Regions from separate parts of the Paenibacillus sp. FSL H3-0457 genome, predicted to be linked through region 1. Evidence: riboswitches for the same ligand, from Rfam matches in the RefSeq annotation. Region 1 holds a riboswitch; the other holds the start of a gene.
What was found. A riboswitch is a leader RNA that binds a small molecule or an ion and turns the genes downstream of it on or off. The one in region 1 is predicted to bind FMN.
Positions count from the first base shown of each region.

Region 1 (3,691 bases):
GGAGCATGGAACGCAGCTTCGGGCTGAATGACTTGTAACGTATCAAGCAATGCAGCACTGTCCCGAACCGAGCGAGAGAGGGCAAAATCAATCGATGCGCCTTGCCATTGACGACCAACTCCCGGTCCTACAGGTGTGCGCCCGCGGGTTGGCTTTAATCCAAACAATCCGCTAAAGGAAGCCGGGATACGAATCGAACCTCCTCCGTCACTGGCTCCGGCAAGAGGAACAATACCTGAAGCTACAGCGGCAGCGGCACCCCCACTTGAACCACCTGGGGAGTGGTTGATATTCCATGGATTGCGAGTGGGACCATGAAGACGGGGCTCGGTAATATTTTTCAAACCAAATTCAGGCGTATTGGTATGTCCTATGAAGATAAAGCCTGCATCACGGAGTCGAGTGACAAAATTGGAATTGCGTAATGCACGATGCTCGCTGAACAAACGGGAGCCTGAAGTCAGAAATTCACCTTCCAAGGATTGCGAGATATCTTTCAGGAGCAGGGGAACACCGGCAAAAGGTTGTTCTCCAGGTCGAACCAAACCGGCTTCCTCCCGTGCACGAGATTCATATGTACGAATAACCGCATTAAGTTGCGGATTCACTTCTTCAAGGCGTGCAAACGCCGCTTCAAGCATTTCAACCGGGGATACTTCCCGGGATCGGATCAGTTCAGCCAAACCTACGGCGTCGTAGGAGGTATATGAGAATGAAGACATTATGATCGTTCCTCTCTGAATATATTTCATCTGTTTATTCCATATGTCATCGTACCACCGGATTAGACAAAAGACAAAAGATAGAAGAGACGTAGTGCGATGATATGCATACTCGTTATGAGGTTGGAGGGAAAAGAGGGGGATTTGCATTTGCGAAATAGAGATAAAGCAAAGGGTTAATAGCTCATATTGCTAATTGAGAAAATGAACGAGTAATATCGAGTCATGGAAATAAAAAACCACTGCTCATCTAATTGATGTGCAATGGTTTTATTTTGTATTTGACTATTTGTTTATATGCGAACCTCAGATATATCCACTTACTCTGTACGCAGCTTCGGTGCCGCATCAGCCGCAGTGGATGATCTTTCCTGCTGTCTGGAAATGGCGAAGAGGGCCACCCAGATCAGGATAAAACCAAGCAGCTGCTCCCAGGTAATCAGTGTACGGAAAGCGATCCAGTTCACCAACACACCCGCCATCGGGAAGCTAAGTTCCGCGAGTGTTGCAACAGATGCTTTGGTTGACGACAGACCTTTGTAATACAACAGAAGACTGAGCAAACCAGGTAACAATGCCTGACCGAGAATGTTGAGGATGACAGCAGTCTGTTCACCCGTTCCGGACGGAAACGTCCATGCAGCACCTTCGTTCCACGTCATAAAGATCAGGAGCGGGAGAGCAACGACAAAGCGCAGGGAGGTGACCGTTTCATAACGCGCCTGCCCCAGCATTAATCGGCCCATAACGGTTGAACCTCCCCATAAGGCAGCGGCCCCAAGGGATAACAAGCTTCCAGCATGAATCCAGTTGTCCCAGTTACCTAATGGCAATGTGAAGCCAAATGTAAGCAGGTACGTTCCTGCTAATGCAATGAAGAACAATCCACCGAAGCGACGTGGTAACGTTTCTTTTAGTAACAGTTTAGCCAGCACGATAGCGAAGAGTGGTTGCATTTTTTGCAATAAAAGTACCGTATTCGGATCGTTATGTGTAAGCGCCATGGTGAACAATACCGTTGCAAGTGCTGATCCTCCCCATGAGATAAAAATCACGGCAATCCAGTGGCGAGCACGCAGGTTTTTCAGATCAGCCCGAAATTTCCACAGTACGGGAATGGCAATAAGACTGACGATGATATGTTCCACCAGTACAATCTGCGTGGATGTCATCGTGTTTAGCAAAATAATGCGGAAGAGTGGGTCGACACCCCATAAGGCGGCGCCGAGAACTACAAGCCAGAATCCGGTATTACTTCGTTCCTTGCGGTAAACAGGTGATGCTGCTGATGTCTTTTCCATATTCAGGACTCCTTCGTCAGAACACGGAATCTTCAGTTGGCAAAATCGACAAAAGCCCCCGTTTTGGTATATACCAAATAAACGGGGGCTCATCCAAGGACATGCGTCAGGAAAGAGGCCTTCCCGTGAACGGCATGTCAATGTGTTGATCTTCTCTCATCCGGACTGTACCGTCGGCCTTGGATTCACACCAAGTCAGTCGCTGAATGTCCTTCGTTAAGAACAATTAGCGAGTCGCGGGCTGGTTCCGAAGAACATCACCGCCGGTTGGGAATTGCACCCTACCCCGAAGATCCTATTCAATTATATAGTGTGTTGAACAAGCTGTAACATTAATAAGTTCATCTTATTCCTGTAAGCGCTAGCAGTTCAAGCATTTTTTTTAGAAAACGATTTTCCAGCTTCCTTGCTGTCTGCGAAGAAGCACGATCTGACCTGCGTGATACGCATCATGGAGTACCCAGCGAGCTAGTTCGTGTGCCCATTTCTCTTCGGAATCCATATATGCGGCTTCAAGATCTGACTCTTGTAGTGCAGCCAATTGATCTCGCAACTGCTGGGCTAATCGAGTTGTACCCTGCATCAGTGTATTCCAACCAGCTGCATCCGTTGCATCTCCCGGATTCCCAAACGTGTATTCATTGGAGTCTACAGCAGGAAGGGTAGGCTCCTTACCCTGCATGCGACATAATAAGCGATGGTTGTAATAATACATATGGTTAACCAACTGCCAGATGCTTAATCCCCCTGAAGGTGGAATCCAGGCTGCTTGTTCTGCTGTAAGACCCTCCAAGGATTTCGACAAAGGTACAATCCAATTACATTGATCCCAAGTATCATCCTTTTGAATAAGTAACACATCTAGTGCTGTTGTTTTTGTCATTGCCTTTTCCTCCTTGCGTATAATTGTGATTTGTGATGTAACTAGCTAAAACTGATTAATGAGGTTACACTTAATATAACACATCAAAGATGAGTTGTAACCTTCTTTATTTACTTAGATGGTTACATAAACGGAGGTATATATGGACAGATTATGGACCGATTTTGTAAACAGCGATTATCATGACTGGCGTGGGGGAGATAGATCGGAGGACAGGCTCGGGAAGGCGAGCTGGCAGCAAGATTTTCTGGAACGATGGCAACTTAACGCTCCTGTCCCTGCATCTCCAGAAGATGAGTTGTCGATGAGAAATTTCAGAAATGAATTGTTGGCTCTTGGAGCCCGCGTGTCTTCTGGAGCATCATTAACGGATATAGAAAAACAATGGTTGAATGGCTTTATGGAAGCAGGGCATGTGAGAAGAAAATTGAATACAATTGATCAGGAACTGAAACTCCAACTGGTAGCAGTAGAAGCTCATTGGAATCAGGTTATGGCTGAAGTAGCTGCTGATTTTGCTTTGACTTTGGTGGAGGGAGAAGGGGGCAGGATTCGGATCTGTGATAATTCGGATTGTCGCTGGATGTTCTATGATGATACCCGAAGCAGAACACAGAAGTACTGTGATGATAAGATGTGTGGCAATCTGATGAAGGTTAGAAGATTTCGGGCGAAACGCAAATCCCAAAATTGATAAATACTAACAATAACTATATAATGTATATATACTAGCGAAAAAATAGTCAGAAGCAGTACAGATTCGTAAGCAGGATGTGATCGTCTTT
Region 1 is NZ_CP150283.1:3,948,636-3,952,326, reverse strand. It holds gene MHH25_RS17455 (amidase) at 1-722, opposite strand, end outside; gene MHH25_RS17450 (DMT family transporter) at 1,043-2,023, opposite strand; FMN riboswitch at 2,168-2,321, opposite strand; gene MHH25_RS17445 (DinB family protein) at 2,406-2,906, opposite strand; gene MHH25_RS17440 (CGNR zinc finger domain-containing protein) at 3,049-3,600, shown strand.

Region 2 (3,691 bases), 430 kb from region 1:
ATGATGAAACGATTACTGAGCTGAAAAAAGTTGCGAATCAATGGACGATCAATGATGCAGCGCAGGCCTTTGTATCCTCTTTGTGGTCAGCACCCATGATCTGGCGTTCGTTGCTTACGGGCAAGCTTATTGCGAGCAGTATGCCAAGCCATGAACATACGCCATATCCATCTTCGAACACTTGTAAGATCTGCGGATTAAGTGTAGATCAAGCAACCGACACAACGCTGCAATGGTATTGGCGGATGACCAATGGAACACCGTTGGACGGTGATCCTTTTGGATATGTGTTGGCACTTCGAGAGCTGGCTGCCGCGCAGGAGCTTCCAATACCCAATGAGTACGACCGCTGGACATTCCGTGCGGTGTTAACGGTGTTGCGCGAATTACCTCCCAAAACACGTTACAGCAAGGCAGCAGTAGCGCTCAAGAAGGAACGTCTTTTGCCTACACAGAAGGAATATGCCTACCGTGATTTACTTGAGACGTTAGCTCTGATTGGCATATTGGATACGCCGGAACATCCTGGAATGATCACGGAATTCACCTCTTACATGCAGCGTGACGCACGCCCCAATGTGCGGGTTGAAGTGCAGGCCCCTCTGGCGTGGTGGGACTCATCTGTCGGAATTAATGAGAACAACCTGAACAAGATATTTCATAATTTTGATCTGAATAACATATCACTTGCGGATAAGCCTGATGAGAGTCCAGCTGTAAAGGACACGATCTTAGGGGCATTGGAGAAGAAGAGAAGTGTTCGCGGAAAAGTACCAAAGGCATCTCCTGATGCAGGTACCGGGGAGGTACAGTCTGGCGATGTGTATGCTGTTCGGGTCCGGGAAGGTGTATGGGTGACTGTATATTGTCATGAAGTCAGAGACAAGCGCGTCATTGTCGAATATCTGGATGGAGTCTTCCCAGAGATGCCGGGAAAAGCAGATTTGCATGGGACGTTTCGACCGAGAGCGAATGGACGCTGGAAATGCTCGGCTATTGCGATTGATTCCACAAGTTGGGTCAGAAGGGTGGCAAGAGAGTTCCCGCTTCCGACTTCGCCCCTGCAAGAACCTGATCGCACTCCATTCCATAATGCCAAAGAATTAAAGCATATGGCTAGCTGGTGTTTTCCTGATATGTAGAATGATACGATGGGTGTGAAATGGGCCTCCAAGCAAAAACCGTGCCTCCTTGAGAGGAAGCGGTTTTTGTTGTTTCTTAGCTTATTAAAAGTTAGTATGTGACAAAAAGGAACAAAAAACAATTGATTTTTTGGCATTAAAGTGCTAACATCCAAGTAATAACGAAAGCAATCCTTCAGGGCAGGGTGCAATTCCCTACCGGCGGTGATGCAGGAAGTGTAAGGACCTATGTGTCCAGCACTTGATGCAAAGTCCGTGACCTGTCTGCCATTGGCAGATGGCTGATCTGGTGTAATTCCAGAACCGACAGTATAGTCTGGATGGGAGAAGGAGAGGTGCAGACCTAACAGGTTTGCATTCAGCAGGAGTATTGCTGCACAGTCACGATTTGTGATGTCATGCACTGTGCAGGGAAGATCCGGTTACGCCGGACAGTTCCATACATATGCCGCACTATAAAAGCTCTTTACCTGTAATTGATGTTCATTAAGGTATGTGTCTATTTTCACTTGCCCGAAATGAAGTTTTGGGCAAAGTGTTGGCGTGCTGTATCCATTTCACTCCTGCTGGTGACATTTGTCTCTCATCATCCCCATCGAACTGATTGTTCGACGGGGATTTTTTAATAAACAAGACTTTAAACCGCGGGGTGAACGGATTTGGAAATGATCAATGATGAATTTTATATGGCACTGGCATTGGATATGGCGGAACGAGCACAGGGACAGACGGGGATTAATCCGGTCGTTGGGTGTGTAGTTGTGAAAGAGGGTCGTATTGTAGGCCTGGGAAGCCATCTGAAACGTGGAACCGGTCATGCAGAGGTGCATGCACTTAACATGGCAGGCAGTGATGCAGAAGGAAGTACGGTATACGTTACACTTGAGCCTTGTAGTCATTATGGCAAGACGCCACCTTGTAGTGAACGCCTGATTCATGAAAAGGTGAAACGTGTTGTGGTATGTTGTGAAGATCCAAATCCGCAAGTATCCGGCAGGGGTATAAGCATGCTTCGTCAACAAGGCATTGAAGTTGAAGTTGGCGTACTGCGTGAGCGAGGAAGACGCATGAATGAAAAATTCATTAAGTTTATTACAACGGGTCTACCTTTTGTGACACTGAAAACGGCTACTACTTTGGATGGCAAAATTGCTACTCGCAGCGGAGACAGCAAGTGGATCTCTAACGAGCCCGCTCGTGAGATTGTGCATGCCCTTCGTCATCGGCACCAGGGAATTATGGTTGGCGTCGACACGGTAATCGCCGATAATCCGGAACTAACAACCCGTTTGCAAGTCGAAGGCATTAGTCCAGTGCGCATTGTAGTGGATTCCAAGTTACGTCTCCCCGTAGGTGCCAAAATGGTTAAGGATGGTCTTGCTCCAACATGGGTGCTGACAACAGACGAAGCCAGTCCTGAAGTTGCTGAACGTTTGGAAGCCTACGGCGTCGAGATTATACGCTGTGGTCCTGGACCACGTGTGGATCTGTTAAACGGTCTTAGCAAGTTGGGTGAGCGTGACATTGGTTCAATTTTGCTTGAAGGTGGAGGCACCTTGAATGGAGCCATGCTGGAGGCAAGGTTGGTCGATCGACTGCTCATGTTTATCGCTCCGAAGATTGTAGGCGGTTATGATACACCTGGAAGCTTCCGCTTCGAGGGTGTGGAACGTATGAATCAGGCGATTCAATTGAATCAGTTGGAGATCGAACAAGTTGGAGATAATATCAGCATTGGCGGTATTCCGGTGTGGCCTGAATAAATAAATGGATTTGAAAGTAGAAAGTTAGGTTCTTTATAACTTGAAAAAGGGAGGCGGCAGCATGTTTACCGGTTTGGTGGAAGAAGTCGGTCAGATCCGGCGTATTGGTCGGAAAGGCGAAGCGATGGTCCTGAATATCGGAGCTTCCGCCATCATGGACGATCTGAAGATTGGTGATAGTGTAGCAGTGAACGGCGTGTGCTTAACTGCGACAACGCTCGAAGGTGGAGGTTTTACCGCCGATGTAATGCCTGAAACCTATCGCCATACCAATCTCAGTCAGCTGCAATCTGGCAGTAAAGTTAATCTGGAGCGGGCCATGCAATCAGGCGGTCGTTTTGGCGGCCATATCGTTCAGGGCCATGTTGATGGTACTGGAGTGATTGGCAGTATAACACGTGATCAGAATGCAATTGTGTTTGAGATCAAGCCTGATGATCACCAGTTGTTCAAATATCTGATCCCCAAAGGATCGGTTACATTGGATGGCATTAGCTTGACCGTTGTCCATACATCGGATACCGAATTCACGGTTTCCATTATCCCGCATACCATTGGTGAAACTGTACTAAATGTGAAAAAGACAGGGGATACCATTAATATCGAATGCGATATTTTGGGCAAATATGTGGATCATCTGCTCCAGTATGGGAGAGGACATCGGGAGACGGGTGCTGGCAAGCCGCGCAGTATCAGTGAAGATTTTCTCTCCAATCACGGATTTGCATAAATAGAGAACAGAAATTAACTGGAGGTGGACCAATGTCAGAACAATCCATTCTGGAC
Region 2 is NZ_CP150283.1:4,376,898-4,380,588, reverse strand. It holds gene MHH25_RS19390 (hypothetical protein) at 1-1,142, shown strand, start outside; FMN riboswitch at 1,310-1,478, shown strand; gene ribD (bifunctional diaminohydroxyphosphoribosylaminopyrimidine deaminase/5-amino-6-(5-phosphoribosylamino)uracil reductase RibD) at 1,802-2,905, shown strand; gene ribE (riboflavin synthase) at 2,967-3,635, shown strand; gene MHH25_RS19375 (bifunctional 3,4-dihydroxy-2-butanone-4-phosphate synthase/GTP cyclohydrolase II) at 3,668-3,691, shown strand, end outside.
Region 2: another riboswitch for FMN. It lies ahead of ribD (bifunctional diaminohydroxyphosphoribosylaminopyrimidine deaminase/5-amino-6-(5-phosphoribosylamino)uracil reductase RibD); the one in region 1 lies ahead of MHH25_RS17450 (DMT family transporter).